Variovorax paradoxus: one gene and its partner. Each later gene encodes a partner of the first gene's protein in a complex. Links are inferred from orthologs where the notes say so. Each region holds a gene or a part of one and is shown in the gene's direction. Other genes may lie near its edges. The genes, in order: QHG62_RS23490 and QHG62_RS17740.

The links.
Region 2: the proteins of QHG62_RS23490 (region 1) and QHG62_RS17740 are in contact, whole or in part, in a cryo-EM structure (PDB 8ZAL), measured with the Escherichia coli proteins. The link is inferred for Variovorax paradoxus from one-to-one orthologs.

Annotation. Positions count from the first base shown.
Region 1 is NZ_CP123990.1:4,882,683-4,894,241, forward strand. The notes cover bases 2,794-5,669. They hold QHG62_RS23490 (TolC family outer membrane protein), read left to right. Parts: upstream 2,794-3,392; coding sequence 3,393-4,946; downstream 4,947-5,669. Other genes in these bases: QHG62_RS23480 (protein-L-isoaspartate O-methyltransferase family protein), read left to right, coding at 2,794-3,018; QHG62_RS23485 (rhodanese-like domain-containing protein), read left to right, coding at 3,033-3,371; QHG62_RS23495 (3-deoxy-D-manno-octulosonic acid transferase), read right to left, coding at 4,964-5,669. In the rest of the region: QHG62_RS23465 (TonB-dependent receptor), read right to left, coding at 1-986; QHG62_RS23470 (hypothetical protein), read right to left, coding at 1,064-1,459; QHG62_RS23475 (TetR/AcrR family transcriptional regulator), read left to right, coding at 1,573-2,250; more of QHG62_RS23480, read left to right, coding at 2,341-2,793; more of QHG62_RS23495, read right to left, coding at 5,670-6,343; QHG62_RS23500 (phosphomannomutase/phosphoglucomutase), read right to left, coding at 6,349-7,731; QHG62_RS23505 (DNA-3-methyladenine glycosylase 2 family protein), read left to right, coding at 7,843-9,447; QHG62_RS23510 (methylated-DNA--[protein]-cysteine S-methyltransferase), read left to right, coding at 9,454-9,948; QHG62_RS23515 (DMT family transporter), read left to right, coding at 9,996-10,964; QHG62_RS23520 (DUF1345 domain-containing protein), read right to left, coding at 10,939-11,559. UniProt on the Escherichia coli protein: Outer membrane channel, which is required for the function of several efflux systems such as AcrAB-TolC, AcrEF-TolC, EmrAB-TolC and MacAB-TolC. These systems are involved in export of antibiotics and other toxic compounds from the cell.
Region 2 is NZ_CP123990.1:3,674,510-3,686,030, reverse strand. What follows is about bases 1,980-4,817. They hold QHG62_RS17740 (efflux RND transporter periplasmic adaptor subunit), read left to right. Parts: upstream 1,980-2,648; coding sequence 2,649-3,986; downstream 3,987-4,817. Other genes in these bases: QHG62_RS17735 (DHA2 family efflux MFS transporter permease subunit), read left to right, coding at 4,019-4,817; QHG62_RS17745 (efflux transporter outer membrane subunit), read left to right, coding at 1,980-2,614. Outside these bases: QHG62_RS17755 (ABC transporter transmembrane domain-containing protein), read right to left, coding at 1-527; QHG62_RS17750 (MarR family winged helix-turn-helix transcriptional regulator), read left to right, coding at 604-1,140; more of QHG62_RS17745, read left to right, coding at 1,133-1,979; more of QHG62_RS17735, read left to right, coding at 4,818-5,584; QHG62_RS17730 (AGE family epimerase/isomerase), read right to left, coding at 5,619-6,818; QHG62_RS17725 (ABC transporter ATP-binding protein), read left to right, coding at 7,052-7,822; QHG62_RS17720 (ABC transporter ATP-binding protein), read left to right, coding at 7,824-8,531; QHG62_RS17715 (ABC transporter substrate-binding protein), read left to right, coding at 8,590-9,786; QHG62_RS17710 (branched-chain amino acid ABC transporter permease), read left to right, coding at 9,837-10,712; QHG62_RS17705 (branched-chain amino acid ABC transporter permease), read left to right, coding at 10,719-11,521. UniProt on the Escherichia coli protein: Part of the tripartite efflux system EmrAB-TolC, which confers resistance to antibiotics such as CCCP, FCCP, 2,4-dinitrophenol and nalidixic acid. EmrA is a drug-binding protein that provides a physical link between EmrB and TolC.

The DNA of each region.
Region 1 (11,559 bases):
GTGGTGCCGGCCTCGCCGCCTTCGAACTCGGTGTGGCGGTAGTCGGTGTGGCTGAGCTTGGCGTGAACGCTGCTGATGATGCCGCCCGGGCGCCATTCGCCTTCGATGGCATAGCGGTCGGACTTCATGCCGATGGTCACGTCGTCTTCGGCCACCGTGCCGTAGTTGCTGCGGTAGGTGCTCGCCGAAGCGCCGATCCATCCCTGGTCGAAGAACAGCGTGCCGCCCACGGCGCCGCCGTGCGCCTCGTTGGCCGAATTGCAGATCTTGCGCGCCAGCGTGGGACGGCCAGGCTTGGTGCATTCCAGTTCGATGGGCACCGAGACGTCCTTGGAGTCGCGGTTGAACGCATCGACGTGCAGCGCCAGGCGGCCGTTGCCGCCCTCGAAGACCACACCGCCGTTCTTTTCCTTGTTGCCGGTCGAAAAGCCCAGGTCGGCACGGCCGCCGAAGCCGTCGATCGGCTCGGTCGGAATGCGGTTGTCGATGACGTTGACCACGCCGCCCACCGCACTGCCGCCGTACTGCAGCGCAGACGGCCCGCGCAGCACTTCGACGCGGTCGGTCACCAGCGAATCGACCGGCACCGCGTGGTCGTAACTCAGCGCCGAAGCATCGGGCGCGCCGCCGCCGTTCTGCAGGATGCGGATGCGGTCGCCGTCCAGGCCGCGAATGATCGGGCGGCTCGCGTTGGGCCCGAAGTAGCTGCTGCTCACGCCGGGAAGGTTGTTGAGCGTTTCGCCGAGCGTCGATTCGGAGCGCATCAGCAGCTTGTCGCCCGAGAGCGTGGTGGTGGGCGCAATCAGGTCGGCCGCGCCTAGCGGATTGCCGGTGACGGCAATTTCAGGCAGGGAGGCCGCGGGCGCTTCAGCGGATTGCGGCTGGGGGGCCGGCTGGGGCTGCGGTTGCGCCTGGGCCAGGCTCGCGAAAGAGGCGAGCGAAAGAACGGCAGCGCCGATGGCGTTGCGACGGAAATTGGGAATCATGAATGGGCACTCGTTGAATCAATGGACGATCTGCCGCGACCACCAGAGGCGGTGCAGCAACCGGAACACGGAGGGATTCAGCGAGTGGAAGGCGGGCCGCGCGCGTCGAACAGCGCAACCCAGCGGGCGATGGCCTCGCCCTGGAGATACGCAAAGGTGGCCGACGGCAACAGCACCGGCAGCACCACCATGGGCACACCCAAGGCGCCCGAACCGTGCGACAGCTGGTCGTACAGCCGGCACTCGGCATCGGAATGGTCGCCGAAGAGGCTGGCAATTCCGTGGATGTGCTTGCCCGCAGCGTCGGCATGGACAGCCTGCGCGGCGGAGCTGGCCTGCCCCAGCCCGGGCACGTGCAGCGTCCGGTGGATCAGCCCCAGCGTACCCGCAAACCACAGCGCAACCACCAGCGCGACGGCGATCGCGCGGGTCGACAGAATCGACCGGTGTGGAGCTTGGCAGGCGGTGTGCACAGGGAGCGGGTGTTGAAAACGGAGCGGGCAGGAAAAAAGCGAACCCGATATTGTCGCGGCTTGACGGGCCGGATGCGGGTCACTACATTACTAACCCGCGAGTCATTAATCTCATGCCCACGCCCCGTTCCTTTGTCGACAAGATCTGCCCGGTGCGCTCCAAACGCGAGCGCCGCAAGGAGGCGCGCCCCGGCGAACTGCTGGCGGCGGCACTCGATCTGTTCGTTGAAAAAGGCTTTGCCGCCACCCGCTCCGAGGAAGTCGCGGCGCGCGCCGGGGTCTCCAAGGGCACGCTCTTTCTTTATTTTCCGAGCAAGGAAGAGCTCTTCAAGGCCGTGGTGGTCGAAAACCTCAGCGGCCGGTTCTCCGAGTGGAACGAAGAGTTCGAAACCTTCGAGGGCACCTCGGCCGACATGCTGCGCTATTGCATGCGCGTCTGGTGGGAGCGGGTCGGCATGACCAAGGCTTCGGGCCTGACCAAGCTCATGATGAGCGAAGGCGCCAATTTTCCGGACCTGGCGGAGTTCTACCGCAAGGAAGTGATCCGGCCGGGCCATTCGCTGTTGCGGCGCATCCTGCAACGTGGCATCGACAAGGGCGAATTCGCGCCGGTCGACATCGACCACGCCATTTACTCGGTGGTGGCGCCCATGGTCTTCCTGATGCTGTGGAAGCACTCGGCCATGGTGTGTGTCGACGAAGACACCTCGCTCGACCCTGAAAAGTACCTTGCCACCCAGGCGGAAACCGTGCTTTACGGCCTTACCCGCCGCCCGGGAGCCGCGGCATGAAGCGTGCATGGATGGCCGGGCTTCCGCGAGCGGGCGCTGCGCAACCTAAAATTGAAGGTTTGTCCTGAGCCCCACAAGGAAAAGCCCCCAATGAACCCGACCCCCACCCTCGAGCGCTTGCGCTTCAACATGATCGAGCAGCAGATCCGGCCCTGGGATGTGCTGGACCTCGAAATTCTCGACCTGCTGGCTGCCATCCGGCGCGAAGACTACGTGCCGCCCGCGCATCGCGGCCTGGCCTTCTTCGACATGGAAATTCCGCTCGGCGACGGCTCCGTTCCCGGCCAGGTGATGCTCTCGCCCAAGGTCGAGGCGCGCATGCTGCAGGACCTGCACGTGCAAAAGCACGAGTCGGTGCTCGAGATCGGTACCGGCTCCGGCTTCATGGCCGCCCTGCTCGCCCATCGCGCCGCCCAGGTGCTGTCGCTCGAAATCGACCCCGTGCTGGCCGCCCGCGCCGCCGAGACGCTGCGCCAGAACGGCGTTGCCAACGTGGAAGTGCGCAACGCCGACGGCGCCGTGCCGCTGCCGAGCGGCCCGAGCTTCGACGTGATCGTGCTCAGCGGTTCCGTCGCCCGCATTCCGCAGAACCTGCTCGGCTCTCTCAAGGTGGGTGGCCGCCTGGCCGCCATCGTGGGCGAAGAACCCATGATGCGCGCGCACTTCGTCACCCGCAGCAGCGAAAGCAAGTGGGACACGATCCAGCCGTGGGACACGGTGGCGCCGCGGCTGCTCAATTTCCCCGAGCCTTCGCGCTTCTCGTTCTGAACGGACGTCTTCGAATGATCGATCAAGTCCGCCCCGCCGATCTTGCAGCCTGGTTTGCCCAGAACCCCGATGCGGCGCCCGTGCTGCTCGACGTGCGCGAACCCTGGGAACTGCAGACGGCAAGCGTCGCGCCCCAGGGCTTCACGCTGGTCGCCATCCCGATGAACGAGATTCCGGGGCGGCTTTCCGAACTCGACGAAGGCCAGCGCATTGCGTGCCTGTGCCATCACGGCGCGCGCAGCCAGCGCGTGGCGGCCTTCCTGAGCCAGAACGGCTTTGCCGAGCTGGCCAACGTGGCCGGCGGCATCGACGCCTGGTCCGCACAGCACGACCCGGCCGTGCCGCGCTACTGATTCTTTCTTCAAGGACGTTCAATGCCTTCCAGGCCCAGGCTTTTGCCTCTTTCCGCAGCGCTCGCAAGTCTCTTTGCCACCCTGCTCGCACTGCCGGCCCAAGGCCAGACACTGAACGAACTCTACGAATCCGCACGCGGCTTCGACGCCACCTACCAGGGTGCGCGAGCCCAGTACGACGCGAACGTGGCGCGCGCGGCGCAGGCCAAGGCGGGCATTCTTCCCGCCGTGGGGCTCACGGCCGGCGCCACGCGCAACAATCTCGACATCGACACCCTCACCGGCCCCGGCCGCGGCACCAGCACGCCGCGCGACTTCACGACGCAGAACGTCGGCATCAACGCCACGCAGCCGATCTACCGGCCCGCCAACTGGGCCACCTACGAGCAGGGCAAGCGCCAGGCCGAGATTGCCGAGGCGGTGCTCACCGCGGCCGAGCAGGACCTGATCGTTCGCGTGAGCCAAGCGTATTTCGACGTGCTCGCCAGCCAGGACAGCCTGACGCTGGTGCGCGCGCAAAAGGTGGCCGTGGCCGAGCAGCTCGCGTCGGCCAAGCGCAACTTCGAGGTCGGCACTTCCACCATCACCGACACGCGTGAAGCACAGGCGCGCTACGACCTCGTCATTGCGCAAGAGATTGCCGCGGAGAACGACCTGCAGGTCAAGAAGATCGTCCTCGACCAGCTGGTCGGCAGGCCCGGCAGCGTGCCGGTTCCGCTGGCGCAGCCCGTGGTGCTGCCAACGGCCATGCCCGCAAGCATCGATGCATGGGTGGCGCAGGCCGAAGAAGCGCATCCCTCCATCCGCCAGGCGCGGCTCGGCCTCGACGTGGCCGGCCTCGAAATCCGCAAGGCCGAAGCCGGCCACAAGCCCACGCTGGACGCCAACCTGGGCTACAACATCACGCGCAATCCGCACGGCACCAGCACCAGCACTGTGGGCACGCGCATCGATGCCGCGTCGGTGGGCGTGGTGTTCAACATGCCGCTCTTCGCGGGCTTTGCCACCGAGAACCGCATCAAGGAAACGCTGGCACTCGAAGAGCAGTCGCGCAGCGTGCTCGAAGGCACCCGCCGCAGCGTGGCGCAGGCCACCCGCGCAGCCTACCTCGGGCTGGTATCCGGCGCGGGCCAGGTCAAGGCGCTCGAAGCCGCCGAAGCCTCGAGCCAGAGCGCGCTCGACGCCAACCGGCTCGGCTACCAGGTGGGCGTGCGCATCAACATCGATGTGCTCAATTCGCAAAGCCAGCTGTACCAGACCAAGCGCGACCTTGCGCAGGCGCGCTACAACGTGCTGCTGGGCAACCTGAAGCTGCGCCAGGCCAACGGCACGCTGACGGTGGACGACATGAACGCGATCAACGCGACGCTGGCGAAGAACGGCGGCCCGTCTTCGCAGCCGGCACAGCCTTCGACCGGCGAGCGCCCGCAGACGGCGCCTTCGACGGTGGTGCCGGTCACGCCGCCGAGCATTCCGGTGGTGCCGCCCGTGCCTGTGCCGCCGTTCAATCCGCCGGCTCCGACGATGCCTTCGGCACCGCCGCCACCGGTCATCCTGAATCCCCCCGTTCGCTGAGAATTCAGCCCACGCGGCTACTCGAGCGTGGGTTCCGCTCTCGCGTCTTCTTCCAGAGGCGCGGCGCCGGTCGGCACGGGGTCGGCAGCCTGCGCAATGGCAAGCACGGCCGCGGCGGTGCGCTCGGCCGCCCCGCGGTTGGACGATGAAAAAGCCAGCGCGGCCTGCGCCATCGCAGCGCGGCGCTCGGGGTTCTCGACCAGCTTGAGGGCCGCCGTCACCGCCTGCTCCATGTTCTCGACGCGCAGCGAGGCACCGGCCGCAAGCGAAAGCTGCGCCGCTTCGGCAAAGTTGAAGGTCGAGGGGCCCATGACCACCGGACAGCCGCAAGCGGCGGGCTCGATGAGGTTCTGGCCGCCCAGCGGTTCGAAGCTTCCGCCCAGCAGCGCAACATCGGCCAGGCCGTAGTAAAGCGCCATTTCGCCGAGCGAATCGCCAAGCCATATCTCTGCATCGGTCGGCTGGCCGGCCGCGCTTCGGCGCGCCACGGCAAAGCCTTGCGATTCGATGAGCGCGGCCACTTCGTCGAAGCGCTGCGGATGGCGCGGCACGATCATCCATTGCACGTCATGCACGCGCTTGGCAATCGAGCGGACGGCGCCCTGCTCCGGCGGCACGGGCGACGTGGCACCGAAGCGCTTGAGCACCTCGAGCAGCATGCGCTCTTCGCCGTCGCGCGAGCTCGCAAGCACCACCATCGGCTTGGGCAGCCGCTCGCGCAGCGCCACGGCCGCGGTGAGCTGGCGCGCGTCGGGCGAGGCATCGAACTTGAGGTTGCCGTAGATGCCGGCCACCTTGGCGCCAAGCGACACCAGCCGGTGCGCGTCGGCCTCCGTCTGTGCCCACACGGCGGCCAGCGCCGAATACGCGGGCCGCGCGAGCCAGCTCAGGCGCTCGGCCGCGGCCAGCGACTTTTCGTTGAGGCGTGCGTTGGCAAGCACGAGCGGAATGCGGCGCTCGGCGCAGGCGGCGGCCATCTCGGGCCAGACTTCGGTTTCCATCAGCACGCCGATGCGCGGCTGGAAGCGATCGAGAAAACGCGCCACCGCGCCCGGCATGTCCCACGGCTGCCAGACCTGCGTGTCGCCCGGCTCCAGCAGCTTGGCCCCCTCTTCGCGGCCGGTGGCGGTGCCGTGCGTGAGCAAAATGGGTATGCCGGGGTACTGCCGACGCAGCTCGGCAATCAGGATGGCGGCCGCGCGTGTTTCACCGAGCGAAACCGCATGCACCCAGCACTGCCCTTCGCCAGTGGTTGCATCGTCGTAGTAGCCGAAGCGTTCCTCCACGGCCACGCCATAGCCCGGCTCGGCCACCGCGCGGCGCCGCAGCTTGCGGCGAACCAGCGGTTGCACAACGGTGGTGAAGACGCCGTACAGGCGCAGCAGCAGCGAACGCACGGGGTTCAGTGCGACGCTTCGGCCAGCGTCGCGTCGGCCTTCACGGTTCTGAGGAGCGCGAGCATCTCGGCTTCGATGCGCTTCAGGGCCGCATCGGTCTGGCCTTCGAAGCGCAGCACCAGCACCGGCGTGGTGTTGGAAGCGCGAATGAGGCCGAAGCCGTCGGGCCAGTCGACGCGCAATCCGTCGATGGTCGAGACCACCGCGGGTGCCGCAAAGCTTGCGCTTGAAACCAGCTTTTCGACCACCGCATGCGGCTCGCCTTCGGCGCACTTCACGTTGAGCTCGGGCGTCGAGAAGCTCGTGGGCAGCGCGTTGAGCGTGTCGCTCGCGTTGGGCGTCTTGCTCAATATCTCGAGCAGGCGGCAGCCCGCATAGGTGCCGTCGTCGAAGCCGAACCAGCGCTCCTTGAAGAAGATGTGGCCGCTCATTTCGCCGCCGAGCGGTGAATCGATTTCCTTCATCTTGGCCTTGATGAGCGAATGGCCGGTCTTGAAGATCATCGGCTTGCCGCCTGCGGCCTCGATGGCCGGCCCCAGGCGCTGCGAGCACTTCACGTCGTAAACGATGGTGCCGCCCGGCACGCGCGAAAGCACGTCCTGCGCAAAGAGCTGCATCTGGCGGTCGGGGAAGATGTTCTGGCCGTCTTTCGTGACGATGCCAAGGCGGTCGCCGTCGCCGTCGAAGGCCAGGCCCAGTTCGGCGTCGCCCGTGGCCAGCGCGGCCATCAAGTCCTTCAGGTTTTCGGGACGGCTCGGGTCGGGGTGGTGGTTGGGAAAGTCGCCGTCGACCTCGCTGAACAGCTCGGTCACTTCGCAGCCGATGGCGCGGAAGATGGCGGGAGCCGAAGCGCCCGCAATGCCGTTGCCCGAATCCACCACGATCTTCAGTGGCCGCGCCAGCTTGATGTCGCCGACGATGCGCTTCACATAGGCCTCGGTCACATCGACATTGCGCACGCTGCCGCCCGGTGCCAGCTTGGCGGTGCCTTCTTCCATCCCCTTGCGCAGGCCCTGGATCTCGTCGCCGTAGATGGCGCGGCCTGCCAGCACCATCTTGAAGCCGTTGTAGTCCTTCGGATTGTGGCTGCCGGTCACCTGGATGCCGCTGCTCGACAGCGTGTGCGCCGCAAAGTACAGCATGGGCGTGGTCACGGCGCCCACGTTGATAACCTCGATGCCGGTGGCGACAAGGCCCTTGATCAGTGCTTCGGCGAGCGCAGGGCCCGACAGGCGGCCGTCGCGGCCCACGGCCACGGTTTTTTCACCGGCGGCACGGGCGGCGCTGCCAAAGGCCCGGCCGAGCGCTTCGGCGACCTCGGCATCGAGCGTGACGGGTACCACGCCGCGGATGTCGTAGGCCTTGAAAATCGACGCACTGAGTTGCATGAGAAGGCATTCCCTGTAGTTCTAAAGACCGAGCCATTGTAGGCAAGCAGCCTGGTGCCCACATGTCCGAAAACGGCCAGTTGAAACGAGTCGAAACCGTATCATTTGCCCATGCCTTCCACACATGCCTCCACCGAAGTGCTCGAGAGCGACGCCTGCTACCTGGCAATGAAGACGCACGATGCGCGCTTCGACGGCACGTTCTTCACGGCGGTGACCTCCACCGGCATCTATTGCAGGCCGGTCTGCCGCGTGAAGCTGCCCCGCCGCGAGAACTGCCGGTTCTTCCGCCATGCGGCGCAGGCCGAGGCGGAAGGCTTTCGCCCTTGCCTGCGCTGCCGGCCCGAACTGGCGCCGCGGGCGGCAAGCTGGTCCACCGAAGATGCCTCGCGCATTCTCGCGCTCCAGGCCGCGCGCCTCATCGACGAACCCGATGCCTGGACCGAGGACGGCCCCGGCGCCGCACAGATTGCAGCACGGCTCGGCGTGAGCGATCGGCACCTGAGGCGCATCTTCGAGGCGCAGTTCGGCGTCTCGCCCCTGCAATACCTGCAAACGCGGCGGCTGCTGGCCGCCAAGCAGCTGATTGCCGACACGCGCCTGCCCATGACGCAGGTGGCACTGGCCAGCGGCTTTGCGAGCGTGCGCCGCTTCAACGCCGCATTTCTGGAGCACTACGGCCTCAACCCGAGTGCGCTGCGGCGCGCGGGCGGCGCGGAGGGCGGTGAAGCAAAAGCCATCGAAGTGCGCCTGGGCTTTCGCCCGCCGTACGACGTGAACGCAATGCTCGGCTTCTTTGCGCGCCGTGCACTGCGGGGCGTCGAAGTTGCGTTCACCGCCGACGGCAAGGAGCCCGCCAAGGGCAGCACGCCAACCTTTGTGCAGCTGGCCCGCACGCTGCGCGTGCAGCAAGGCACGCAAACGCACGCCGGATGGCTGCAGTTGCGCTTCGACATGGAGCGCGAGCAGATGCTGCTCTCGGTGAGCGATTCGCTTGCCGCGGTGCTGCCGATCGTGATCAGCCGCGCGCGGGCCATGCTCGACCTCGATGCCGAGCCGATGGCCATCAACGCCGCGCTGCACGAAGCCTTTCCGCACGGCGACGGGCTGCGCGTGCCGGGCACCGTCGACGGCTTCGAACTCGCGGTGCGCGCAGTGCTGGGCCAGCAGATCACGGTGGCTGCGGCGCGCACGCTGGGCTCGCGGTTGGTGGCTGCGTTCGGCGAACCCATTGCCACCCCCATCGAGGGCCTGGACCGGTTGTTCCCCACGCCTGCAGCCGTGGCGGCCGCGAGCGGAGATGCACTTGGGCAGCTCGGCATCGTGCGCCAGCGGCAAGCCGCGCTGCAGGCCATTGCCCGCGAGGTCGCGGCCGGCAAGCTGGCGCTGCATGCGCGTGCCGACGTGCCTTCGACCATCGCCGCGCTGCAGGAGTTGCCGGGCATCGGCGCCTGGACCGCGCAGTACATCGCCATGCGCGCGCTGCGCTGGCCCGATGCGTTTCCGGCCGGAGACGTCGCGCTGCAAAAAGCATTGGGCGTGACAACCGCACGCGCGGCGAGCGAGTCATCGCAGGCATGGCGCCCCTGGCGCAGCTACGCGGTGCTGCGCGCATGGCATGCACCGTCGCCATTACCGGCAACCGCCACAACCGCGGAACCACCCGCGGCAGAACCTTCTTCCAGCAACATCACAACGGCAGGCGCCTCCGCCTGAAATGTCATGAAGTTCAAGACCAAAGTCATCTACACATCGCACATCGAAACGCCGCTGGGCGGCATCACCATGGCCGCCACCGACGAAGGCCTGGCGGGCGTCTGGTTCGACCAGCAACGCCATTGGCCCGACACCACGGGCTGGCAACCCAAGGACGATCATCCCGCGCTGGTCGAAGCCGGGGCGCAGCTGCGCGACTACTTTGCCGGCAAGCGCGACACCTTCGATGTGAAACTCGATCTGTCGCACGGCACCACGTTCCAGCAGAGCGTATGGCAGGCACTGCTTGCCATACCCGCGGGCAAGACGATGACCTACGGCGCACTGAGCGCCAACGTGGGCAACCCTGGCGCGGTGCGTGCGGTGGGTGCGGCCGTGGGACGCAACCCGATCAGCGTGATCGTGCCTTGCCACCGCGTTCTCGGTGCCAACGGCTCGCTGACCGGTTACGCTGGCGGGCTTCACCGCAAGACCGCCTTGCTGGAACTCGAATCGAAATAGGCCTGGCCCCGGCCGGGCGCGCAGATCAAGAGAATGCAAGAGAACGTATGACTACAACAACAAAAGACAACACCGCAGCCACCGACTCGCCAAAGCCCAAGGCATGGCTCATCGATCTCGTGCTGCTCGGCGCGCTCTGGGGCGCGTCTTTTCTTTTCATGCGCATCGGCGCCGCCGAGTTCGGTGCCTTGCCGGCGGCCGCGGTGCGCGTCGGCGTGGCCACGCTCTTCTTGTTGCCGCTGCTCTTCATGCGCGGCCACGGTGCGGCGCTGGCGCAGCACTGGAAAGCCTCGATGGCGATCGGCGTGCTGAACTCGGGCATTCCGTTCGCACTGTTCTGCTTTGCGCTGCTCACCATCAACAGCGGCCTGGCCGCGGTCATCAACGCCACCGTGCCGATGTTCGGCGCGCTCGTGGCCTGGGCCTGGTTTCGCGACCGGCCCGATGGCTCGCGCATCGTCGGGCTGGTCATCGGCTTTGCAGGCGTTGCCATGCTCGCAAGCCGCAGCGCGGGCCTGCATGCCGATGCCGGAGGCAATGCCGCGCTGTGGGCCGTGCTGGCCTGCCTTGGCGCCTGCGCAAGCTATGGCGTGGCAGCCAGCGCCACGCGGCGCTACCTGGGCGGCGTGCCTGCGCTGGCCACGGCCACCGGCAGCCAGATCGGCGCCACGCTGTTCCTTGCGTTGCCCGCGCTGTGGTTCTGGCCCACGCAAATGCCCAGCCTGCGCGCATGGCTCGCATTGCTGGCGCTGGGCATTGCCTGTACCGGCCTGGCCTACATCCTGTTCTTCCGGCTCATCGCCAACGCGGGTCCGGCGCGCGCCCTGACCGTGACCTTCCTGGTGCCGGTCTTCGCGGTGTTCTACGGCGCCGTGTTCCTGGGCGAAAACATCACGCAGTGGATGCTGATCTGCGCGGCGGTCATCGTGTGCGGCGTGGCGCTTTCCACGGGCCTCGTCAAGCTGTGGCCGGGCGCCGGCTCGGCAGCCGCTACATCGCCGCCGCGACCACGTTGACCGACAGCGCAAGCACCAGCATGTTGAAGCCGAAGGCGAGCACGCTGTGCATCAGCGTGATGCGCCGCATCTCGCGCGAGGTGGCCTGCACGTCGGACACCTGCGAGGTCATGCCGACCACGTAGGCGTAATACAAGAAGTCGAAGTAGTCCGGCTCGTCCTTGCCCGGAAAATCCAGGCCCCCGTCGGGCGAGCCGTCCCGCTGGTCGATGTAATAGCGATGCGCGTAGTGAAAGGCGTAGATCGTGTGCATCATGAGCCACGAGCCGACCAGCGCCACCAGCCCGAGCGCAATGTGCCCGGTGCGCGCGGGCCCGCTCAGCAGCTTGACCTGCTGAAGCAGCATTGCAATGGCCACCACGCTCGCACCAATTGCGACCAGCATCGACACCAGGATCACCATGTTGGGTTGGTCCAGCGCTTGCGCACGCTCACGGGTTCGCTGTGCATCGAAGGTGTGGGCCAGCCACCATGTGAGCACCAGGTAGACCGCAGCACTCACGCACCAGCCCGCAAGGCCGCGCGCCATTGCGTCGACCGGCCACGGGATTGCTGCGACGACCAGGCCTGCGACTCCGCCGTAGAGAAGACGCTG
Region 2 (11,521 bases), 1.2 Mb from region 1 along the record:
ATCACATAGGGATTGGTCCAGATCAGCACCGCCAGCGCGCCCACGCCCATGACGGCGTTGCGCAGTCCCATGCTGAGCGACGAGCCGACCACCGTCTGCACCAGCGTGGTGTCGGCAGTGAGGCGCGACAGCACTTCGCCGGTTTGCGTTGTCTCGAAGAACGCCGGGCTCTGGCGCAGCACATGTCCGTAGACCCCGTTGCGCAGGTCGGCCGTGACGCGTTCGCCGAGCCAGCTCACCGTATAGAAGCGTGCTGCCGAGAACAGGCCCAACGCGACAGCCACGGCGAAGAGGGCGCCGAAATGCTCCCGCAGCGCCATGGTCTGAGCGCCCTTGTCGGCGCTGATCAATCCGCCGTCGATGAGGCTGCGCAGCGCCAGCGGAAACACCAGCGTAGTGACGGCAGCCATCACCAGAAAAATTCCGGCCAGCACGATCTGGACGCGGTAGGGCCGAAGAAAAGGGCTCAGGCCCGACAGCGATCGGGGCGAGCCCTTGGCCGGTGAGGACAGGGGAGAAGAAGCCATGACGCGGATTCTAGCGACCCTTGCCGCCGCAAAGGCGGCCTTGACAATAATTGCTTGGGCAATTAATATTCTGGCCATGAGCGATGCAGACACCCCGCAAGTCCCCTCCGCCTCCGGTGATCCCGAACGGCGGCCGGCCGACTTCTACCGAGCCGAGACCTACAAGGCCGAGGAAAGCATCGGGTATTTGATGCGGCGCATATTGAGTGCGGTGGCCCAGGCCGTGGAAACCCGCATGTGCGAGCCCGGAAGCCCGACCTTTCCCCAATGGTTGCCTCTGTACAAGTTGCACGTCGGTGCCGCCACCACGGTGGCCGAACTGGCCCGGGCTTGCGAGCTCGACGCCGGTGCCATGACGCGCCTGCTCGACCGCCTGGAAGCCAAGGGCCTGTGCCGCCGTGTCCGATCGCTCGAAGACCGCCGCGTGGTCAACATCGAACTCACCGAAGAAGGCCGCGCCGCCGCCAAGGAAGTGCCATACGTGCTCAGCCGCGTGCAGAACGAACACCTGGCGGGTTTCACCAAAGAGGAATGGGAGCAGCTCAAGGGCTATCTGCGCCGCATCCTCGACAACGCGCAGGCCCTTGCAGCCCGTGGAGAAAAAAATGACTGATTCTTTCGCCGCCCGCGTCCTGCGGCGCACCCCCGTCATGGCCGCCGCAGTGCTGGTGGTTGCACTGGCCGGCTGTGCCGACATGGCCGGCATTGGCTCGCATGCCAAGCTGCGCGATGCGTTTTCGCTCGGCATTGCCGCCGACACCAGCGCCGCAGTTGTGCCCAGTGTCGACAGCCAATGGTGGCGAGCATTCGGCGACGCGCAACTCAACACGCTGGTCGACCAGGCTGTGGCCGGCAATCCGAACCTCCAGGTGGCACGTGCGCGCCTGGCGCGGGCGCAAGCCTCCGCGGACATTGCCGAGTCGGCGCTGAAGCCCAAGGTGAACGGTGAGCTCGACCTGAACCGCCAGAAGTTCAACAGCAACTACATCTATCCCGCACCGCTCGGGGGCTCGACCCAGAACATCGGCCTGCTGCAGCTCGGCGCGAGCTGGGAGCTCGACTTCTTCGGCAAGAACCGCACTGCGCTCGATGCCGCCATCGGCGCCGCCAATGCAGCCGCGGCCGATGCCGATGCCGCCCGCGTGCTGCTGGCCAGCAACGTGGCGCGCAGCTACTTTCAATGGGCCCGTCTCAACGAGCAGCTCGGCGTGGCCAAGCGCACGCTGGCGCAGCGCGATGAAACACTGAAGCTCGTGCGCGACCGTGTGTCCGCCGGCCTCGATACCCGTCTTGAACTGCGCCAGAGCGAAGGCGGCTTGCCCGAGGCCCGCCAGCAGATCGAAGCGCTCAACGAGCAGATTGCGCTGCAGCAGCACGCGCTCGATGCACTCGTCGGCCGGCCCAACGTGTCCGCATCGCTCAAGCCCCCGATGCTCGAGGCCGTGAAACCCATTGCGTTGCAAGCCAACATTCCGGCCGACCTGCTCGGCCGCCGTGCCGACATTGCGGCCGCGCGTTGGCGCGTCGAGGCCGCCACGAGCGATGTGGCCAATGCAAAGACGCAGTTCTATCCCAACGTGAACCTCACGGCCTTTGTCGGCTTCCAGAGCCTCGGCTTCGGCAAGCTGCTCAAGTCGGGCAGCGAGCAGTGGGGCGTGGGTCCCGCAATCCATCTGCCGATCTTCGAAGGCGGCCAGCTGCGCGCCAACCTGCGCGGCAAGGCGGCCGATCTCGACGCGGCCATCGAGAGCTACAACGCCACCGTGCTCGATGCCGTGCGCGACGCGGCCGACCAGGTGTCCAGCGCGCAATCGATCGCGCGCCAGCAGGCCGAACAGCGCGACGCGCAGACCGCCGCCGAGGGCGCCTACGACATTGCCGTGCAGCGCTACCGCGCCGGCCTTGGCAACTACCTGAACGTGCTGACCGCAGAAACCGCCGTGCTTGCACAACGCCGGCTGGCGGTCGACCTTGCCGCCCGCGCGCTCGACACGCAAGTGGGCCTGGCGCGTGCGCTGGGCGGCGGCTGGCAGCCGCCCACCACGGCCACAGCCAACGCGCCGGCTTCATCGGCCGCACTGAACTGAACCGACTTTTCTCGTCTTCGGAAAGAACTTCATCATGAGCGATAACAACACTCCGACGCCCGCTGCCACAGCAGCCGCCGCAACTCCTGAAGCCCCCGCCGGCAACGGCAAGCGCCGCCGCGCGCTCACCGCGCTTGCCGCGGTGGTCATCGTGGCCGGCGGCGGCTGGGGCATGTACGAATGGCTGGTTGCCAGCCACTACGAAAACACCGACAACGCCTACGTGCAGGGCAACGTGATCCAGATTACGCCGCAGATCGGCGGCACGGTCATGGCCATCAACGCCGACGACACCGACTTCGTGAAGGCCGGCCAGCCGTTGGTGCAGCTGGACCCCGCCGATGCAAAGGTGTCGCTCGAGCAGGCCGAGGCCGCGCTTGCGCAGGCCGTGCGCCAGGTGCGCACGCTGTATGCCAACAACGGCTCCCTTGCCGCACAGGTCAGCTTGCGCCAGGCCGACATCGTCAAGGCGCAGAGCGACATCGCCAAGGCACAGGACGACCTGCAGCGCCGCCGTGCACTGTCGGGCAACGGCGCGGTCTCGAAGGAAGAACTCAACCACGCCGAAACCGCGCTCGACAACGCCAAGAGCCAGCTGGCTGCAGCGCAGGCCGGCGTGGTGGCTGCGCGTGAAGCGCTGGCAAGCAACCAGTCGCTCACCGAAGGCACCAGCGTGGCCCAGCACCCGAGCGTGCTGGCCGCGGCCGCCAAGGTGCGGGAGGCCTACCTGGCCACCCAGCGCGTGGCCATGCCCGCGCCGGTCGATGGGTACGTTGCCAAGCGCACGGTGCAACTCGGCCAGCGCGTGGCGGCCGGCACGCCGATGATGTCGATCGTGCCGCTGAACCAGCTGTGGGTCGATGCCAACTTCAAGGAAGTGCAGCTGCGCAACATCCGCATCGACCAGCCCGTGAAGCTCACCGCCGACGTATACGGCAAGAAGGTCGAGTACACCGGCAAGGTGGCGGGCCTGGGCGTGGGCACCGGCAGTGCGTTTGCGCTGCTGCCGGCGCAAAACGCCACCGGCAACTGGATCAAGGTGGTGCAGCGCGTGCCCGTGCGCATTGCGCTCGACCCCGAGCAGCTCAAGGCCAACCCGCTGCGTATCGGCCTTTCGATGGACGCGGAGATCGACATCACGCAGAAGGGCGGCAAGATGCTGGCCGACGCACCGCGCGCCACGGCCATTTCGCAGACGCAGGTCTACAGCAAGCTCGACGACGGCGCCGACGCTGAAGTCGATCGCATCGTGGCCGCCAATCTCGGCCGCGGCACGCCTGCAGCCTCTGCGCAGCCCGCCGGCGGCCGTGCCGCACCCGCTGCAACCGCTGGCAATGCGGCTCACGCTGCGTCGCAGTCGCATCCCGGCTGATCGCGGTTGCCGAACTTTCCAAGGCAAACCCAATGGCCACTGCTGCCGCTTCCGCTTATGTAGCGCCGCCGCCGCTCGAGGGCTCCGCCCGCGTGTGGGGAACCGTCGCGCTCTCTGCGGCAACGTTCATGAACGTGCTCGACTCGTCGATCGCGAACGTGTCGCTGCCGGCCATCTCGGGTGACCTCGGGGTGAGCACCACCCAGGGCACCTGGGTCATTACCAGCTTTGCGGTGGCCAACGCCATTGCGGTGCCGCTCACGGGCTTCATGACCCAGCGCTTCGGCCAGGTGCGCCTGTTCATGGCGAGCGTGATCCTGTTCATGGTCAGCTCGCTGCTCTGCGGCCTGGCGCCCAACATGACCATGCTGATCGCGTTCCGCGCGCTGCAGGGCTTTGTCGCGGGACCGATGATCCCGCTGTCGCAAACGCTGCTGCTGTCGAGCTATCCGCGCGCCAAGGCCGGCCTGGCCATGGCCATGTGGTCGATGACCACGCTGGTGGCGCCCGTGATGGGGCCGCTCCTCGGCGGCTGGATCACCGACAACATCTCGTGGCCATGGATCTTCTACATCAACATTCCCGTGGGCATTGTTGCGGCGGCAATTACCTGGGCGCTTTACCGCGACCGTGAAAGCACCACGCGCAAGGTGCCCATCGACGCCATCGGCCTCGCGCTGCTGGTGCTGTGGGTTGGTGCCATGCAGCTCATGCTCGACAAGGGCAAGGAGCTCGACTGGTTCCATTCGCCAGAGATCATCACGATGGCCGTCGTGGCCGTGGTCGGCTTCGCGTTCTTCCTGATCTGGGAGCTGACCGACAAGCACCCGGTGGTCGACCTGTCGCTGTTCAAGCGGCGCAACTTCTGGTCGGGCGCGGTAGCCACCGCCGTGGCCTACGGGCTGTTCTTCGGCAACGTGGTGCTGCTGCCGCTGTGGCTGCAGCAGTGGATGGGCTACACCGCCACGCAGGCCGGCATGATCATGGCGCCCGTGGGGCTGCTGGCGATCTTCTTCTCGCCGGTGGTGGGCCTCACGGTGTCCAAGATCGACCCGCGCCGCTACGCGACTTTTTCGTTCCTGGTGTTTGCGCTGGTGCTGTGGATGCGGTCGAACTTCAACACGCAGGCCGACTTCGTGACGATCATCATCCCGACGATCATCCAGGGCATCGCGATGGCGTTCTTCTTCATTCCGCTGGTGACCATCACGCTGTCGGGCCTGACGCCCGACCGCATTCCGGCCGCCTCGGGGCTGTCGAACTTCCTGCGGATCACCGCGGGCGCCATGGGCACTTCGATCACCACCACGCTATGGGAAAACCGCGCGGCGCTGCATCACTCGCAGCTGGCCGAATCGGTGAACCAGGGCAACGGCGCGGCTGCCAGTGCCATGAACGGCCTTGCCAGCAGCGGCTTGAGCAGCGAGCAGGTGCTGGGGCAGATCAACCGCCTGGTCGATCAGCAATCGTTCATGCTGGCCGCCAACGACATCTTCTACGCGTCGGCCATTCTGTTCCTGCTGCTGATCCCGCTGGTGTGGTTGGCACGGCCGCAAAAGGGCGGTGCGGGCGGCGACGCTGCAGCAGGCGCGCACTAGGCGTTAACCCAGCTTGCGAAGAAGGGCGCGCTGGTCACGCGCCCAGCGCGCGCAGTACGTCGTAGCACGCACCCATGGTGTGATAGTCGGTCTTGCCGGCGGGGCTCTTCTCGTCGCTGATCTTGCGGTTGTCCGGCGTGAGAATGCGGTACCACGCCCCGTGCCGGTGGTCGACGAAGTGCTCCCAGCTGTAGGCCCAGATGCGGTCGTACCAACTCCAGTAGCCCTCGTCGCCGGTGCGCACGGCCAGCAGCGCGGCGGCGGCGAAGCTTTCGGCCTGCACCCAGAAGTACTTGTCGCCGTCGCACACCTTGCCGTCGGGGCCGAATCCGTAGACGAGGCCGCCATGCCCGGCGTCCCAGCCGCGCAGCATGGCGGTGTCGAAGAAGTGCCTCGCGCGCGTCACGATCCAGTCTGCTTCGCGGCCCGCCCCGACAAGGGCCCGCTCCAGCTGAAGCAGCAGCTTGGTCCATTCGGTGAGATGTCCGGTCTGAAAACCCCAGGGCCGGAAGATGTTGGTCTTGTCGCCGCGGTTGTAGTCCCAGTCGACCGACCAGTCATCGCGGTAATGCTCCCACACGAGTCCGCCGGCCAGTGCGGCAAGCTTGCCCGTCACCGATTCCGCGAGCGCCAGCGCACGATCGAGATAACGCGCCTCCTGCGTGGCTTCGTATGCGGCAAGCATCGCCTCGCAAGCGTGCATGTTGGCGTTCTGGCCCCTGTACGGCGCTACATGCCAATCAGGGTTGGCTTCATCGGCATACAGCGCATGTTGTGGTTCCCAGAAATGCCGTTCCATCAGTTGCCAGGTTTGCTCCAGGCCCGCGCGCGCTTCGTCGATTCCCGCCATCAGCGCGTGCGCGTGCGCAAGCAGCACGAAGGCCAGGCCGTAGCAATGGTGCGTGCCGTCTTGCACGGTCGCGCGCGCATCGTGCCAGTCGATCTGCCATGCGTAGCCGCCTCCCGGCTGTGCGTGCGCACGCTGCACAAAGGCCAAGCCGTGGCGTGCGGCGTCCAGATCCTGCGGTCTGCCGAAGCGCCGGTACGCCATGGCGTGGTTGAAGACGAAGCGCGTGCTGCTTACCAGGTGCCGCGTGCGCCGGTCGTACACCGCGCCGTCGTCCTTGAAGAAATGAAAGAAGCCGCCTGATGGGTCGCGGCTGACCGGCGCATAGAACGCCAGCGTGTCCAGGACGTGGCCGGCAAGAAGGTCGGGTGAGCGGAAGTTCGGCATGGACGGAACGGGAGGTACGCGACTAAGGGTTCGAACCGATAAGCCATTGTCATTGTGACGACAGTCTCACGCTGCCAGAGCACGGGGCATCGACTGGTTGCACTGCAGCATAGGCATTTGCCCCAGTATGCAACTGCGGGGCGCCCACCAACAATCAGGCCGCGCTCGGTAGTGGCGCATGAGATGGACCGCATGACCGACATATCTTTCCTGAACCCGGGCGACTTCGCGAGATGAGCGACGTCATCCTCGAAACACGCCAGCTCACCAAGGAATTCAAAGGGTTCACCGCGGTCAGCAAGGTCAACCTGTCGGTGGTGCGCGGCTCCATTCATGCGCTCATCGGCCCCAACGGCGCCGGCAAGACCACCTGCTTCAACCTGCTCACCAAGTTTCTCGAGCCGACCAGCGGCACGATTCTTTTCAACGGGCAGGACATCACGGGCGAGCAGCCGGCGCAAATCGCCCGGCGCGGAATCATCCGCTCCTTTCAGATATCGGCAGTGTTCCCGCACCTGACGCTGCTGGAGAACGTGCGTCTCGGCCTGCAACGTGCGCTCGGCACTTCGTACCATTTCTGGAAGAGCGAAAAGACGCTTGCGCCGCTCGATGCGCGCGCCCGCGAGCTGTTGGCCGAGGTCGGCCTGGCGGACCAGGCGGACGAACTGACCGTGAACCTGCCCTACGGCCACAAGCGCGCGCTCGAAATTGCCACCACGCTGGCCATGGACCCCGAGCTGATGCTGCTCGACGAGCCCACGCAGGGCATGGGCCACGAAGACGTGCATCGCGTGGCCGAACTCATCAAGCGCGTGTCGGCCGGCCGCACCATCCTCATGGTGGAGCACAACATGAGCGTGGTCTCGACCATTGCGGACACCATCACCGTGCTCCAGCGGGGCGCCGTGCTGGCTGAAGGCCCGTACGCCGACGTTTCGAAGAATCCGCAGGTGATGGAAGCCTACATGGGCACCACCGAAGGACAACTGCAGGGGGCACATTGACATGACCGCTGCACTCGAGATCAAGGACCTCCACGCCTGGTACGGCGAATCGCACGTGCTGCACGGCGTGAACATGGTGGTGCAGCCCGGCGAGGTGGTTACGCTGCTTGGCCGCAACGGGGCAGGGCGCACCAGCACGCTGCGCGCCATCATGGGCCTGACCGGCTCCCGCAAGGGCAGCATCGAAGTGAACGGCACGCAGACCATCGGCATGGCTACGCACCGCATCGCGCACCTGGGCATTGGCTATTGCCCTGAAGAGCGCGGCATCTTCGCCAGCCTTTCGGCCGAGGAAAACCTGCTGCTGCCACCGGCACTCAAGGGCGCGGGGCAGGGCATGTCGGTTGCCGAAATCTACGAGATGTTTCCCAACCTGGCCGAGCGCCGCAACAGCCCGGGCACGCGGCTTTCGGGCGGTGAGCAGCAGATGCTGGCGGTGGCGCGCATCCTGCGCACCGGCGCCAAGCTGCTGCTGCTCGACGAAATTTCCGAAGGCCTGGCGCCGGTGATCGTGCAGGCCCTCGCGCGAATGATCCACACCCTGCGCGGCAAGGGCTACACCATCGTGATGGTGGAGCAGAACTTCCGCTTTGCCGCGCCCTTGGCCGACCGCTTCTACGTGATGGAGCACGGCCGCATGGTCGAGGCTTTCGGCGCCAAGGAGCTCGAAGCCAAGATGCCCGTGCTCAGCGAACTGCTGGGCGTATAGCCGACCCCGCGCACTTATTTTCTCGTTGACTCTTTCAACCATCCAGGAGACACATACCATGCAAACAAAGCTCAAGATCATTGCGCTCATGCTCGGAGCCGCGGGCCTTGCGAGCCATGCCGTGCAGGCGCAAGAGAAGGTCGTCATCGGCTACATCAGCGACTTGTCCGGCCTGTATGCCGACCTGGAAGGCAAGGGCGGCGCCACCGCCATCCAGATGGCCATCGAGGACATGGGTGGCAAGGTGCTCGGCCAGCCGGTGGAAGTGCTGAGCGTCGACCACCAGAACAAGCCCGACATCGCCGCCTCGAAGGCACGCGAGTGGATCGACACCGCCGGCGCCACGATGATCTTCGCGGGCACCAATTCGGGCGTGGCGCTGGCCACCGCCAAGGTTGCACAAGAAAAGAAGCGCGTGTTCTTCACCAATGGCGCCGCCACCTCGGCGCTCACCAACGCGCAGTGCAGCCCCTACACCGTGCACTACGCGTACGACACCGTCGCGCTGGCCAAGAGCACCGGCGGCGCCGTGGTCGACACGGGCGGCAAGAGCTGGTTCTTCCTGACGGCCGACTACGCCTTCGGCCATGCGCTCGAGGCCGACACGGCCAAGGTCGTCAAGGCCAAGGGCGGCTCGGTGGTGGGCACGGTGCGGGCGCCGCTCAACGCGTCCGACTTCTCTTCCTTCCTGCTGCAGGCACAGAACTCCAAGGCGCAGGTGCTGGGCCTGGCCAACGCCGGCGGCGACTTCATCAACTCGATGAAGGCATCGAAGGAGTTCGGCATCGACAAGTCGATGAAGGTTGCGGGCCTGCTGGTGTTTCTTACCGACGTGAAGAGCCTGGGCCTGCCGGCCACGCAAGGCCTGCTGCACACCACCAGCTGGTACTGGGACGCCGACGACGAGTCGCGCAAGTGGGCCGCCCGCTACGAAGCCAAGACCAAGAACAAGCCCACCGACATCCAGGCCGCCGACTACTCGGCCACCATGGCCTACCTCAAGGCCGTCGAAGCCGTGAAGAGCACCGATGCCGACAAGGTGATGGCGCATCTCAAGAAGACGCCGATCAACGACTTCTACGCCAAGGGCGTGATCCGCGCGGACGGCCGCATGGTGCACGACATGCTGCTGGCAGAGGTCAAGAAGCCTTCGGAATCCAAGGGCCCGTGGGACCTGCTGAAGATCGTCAAGAAGGTGCCGGGCGACCAGGTCTATACCACCAAGGAAGAAAGCACCTGCGCCCTCTGGAAGTGACTGCTGCCCGCCACCCGGTCTTTTGACGCCTTTCTGAACCTGTCTCCACGATGAACATCTCAATGCCTGCCCTGTTGAGCCAGCTCCTTCTGGGGCTGGTCAACGGGTCGTTCTACGCGATCCTGAGCCTGGGGCTGGCGGTGATCTTCGGGCTGCTCAACGTCATCAACTTTGCGCATGGCGCACTGTTCATGATGGGAGCAGTGCTGTCGTGGATGGCGATGAATTACTTCAACGTCAACTACTGGGTCATGCTGGCGGTGGCGCCGCTCATCGTCGGCGTTTTTGGCGTGCTCATCGAGCGGCTGCTGCTGCGGTGGATCTACAAGCTCGACCACCTCTACGGCCTCTTGCTCACGCTGGGCCTCACGCTGCTGATCGAAGGCGGCTTCCGTTCGGTGTATGGCGTCTCGGGCCTGGCCTACAGCACGCCGGAGGCGCTGAGCGGCGGCACCAACCTCGGCTTCATGTTCCTGCCCAACTACCGCGCGTGGGTGGTGGTGGCTTCGCTCGTGGTGTGCTTTGCCACCTGGTATGCGATCGAGAAGACGCGGCTCGGCGCCTACCTTCGCGCGGGCACCGAGAACCCGCGGCTGGTCGAGGCCTTCGGCGTCAACGTGCCGCTGATGGTCACGCTGACCTACGGCTTCGGCGTGGCGCTGGCCGCATTTGCCGGTGTGCTTGCCGCGCCGGTCATCCAGATCTCGCCGCTGATGGGGCAGAACCTCATCATCATCGTGTTCGCGGTGGTCGTGATCGGCGGCATGGGCTCGATCATGGGCGCCATTCTCACGGGCCTCGGGCTCGGCGTGGTCGAGGGGCTGACCAAGGTGTTCTATCCGGAGGCCTCGGCCACCGTGGTGTTCGTGATCATGGTCGTGGTGCTGCTGATCCGCCCGGCCGGCCTGTTCGGCAGCGAGAAGTAAAAGTCCATGAAGAAAATATCGCTCGTCGTCTACGGAGTGCTGCTGCTGGCGCTCATTGCCGCACCTTTCATCGGCTTCTATCCCGTGTTCGTGATGAAGGTGCTGTGCTTTGCACTGTTTGCCTGCGCCTTCAACCTTCTGCTGGGTTACACCGGCATGCTGTCTTTCGGCCATGCCGCGTTCCTGGGCGGCTCTGCCTATCTCACTGGCCATGCGCTGAAGGTCTGGCACCTCACCCCCGAACTCGGCCTCATTGCCGGCACGCTGGCCGGTGCGCTGCTGGGGCTGGTGTTCGGCTGGCTGGCCATTCGCCGCCAAGGCATCTACTTTTCGATGATCACGCTGGCGCTGGCGCAAATGATGTATTTCGTCGCGCTGCAGGCCAAGTTCACCGGCGGCGAAGACGGCCTGCAGAGCGTGCCGCGCGGCAAGCTCTTCGGCCTGGTCGACCTGTCGAACGATCTCACGATGTACTACGTTGCCCTGGTCATCGTCGTCGTGGCCTTCCTGCTCATTGCGCGCACGGTGCATTCGCCTTTCGGGCAGGTGCTCAAGGGCATCAAGGAAAACGAGCCGCGCGCCATTTCGCTCGGCTACGACGTCAACCGCTTCAAGCTGCTGGCCTTCGTGATCTCGGCAGCGCTGTCGGGCCTGGCCGGCTCGCTCAAGACGCTGGTGCTCGGCTTCGCATCGCTCAGCGACGTGCACTGGACCGCATCGGGCCACGTCATCCTGATGACGCTGGTGGGCGGCCTCGGCACGCTTTCCGGCCCGCTGGTGGGTTCGGCCGTGGTGGTGTTGCTGGAGAA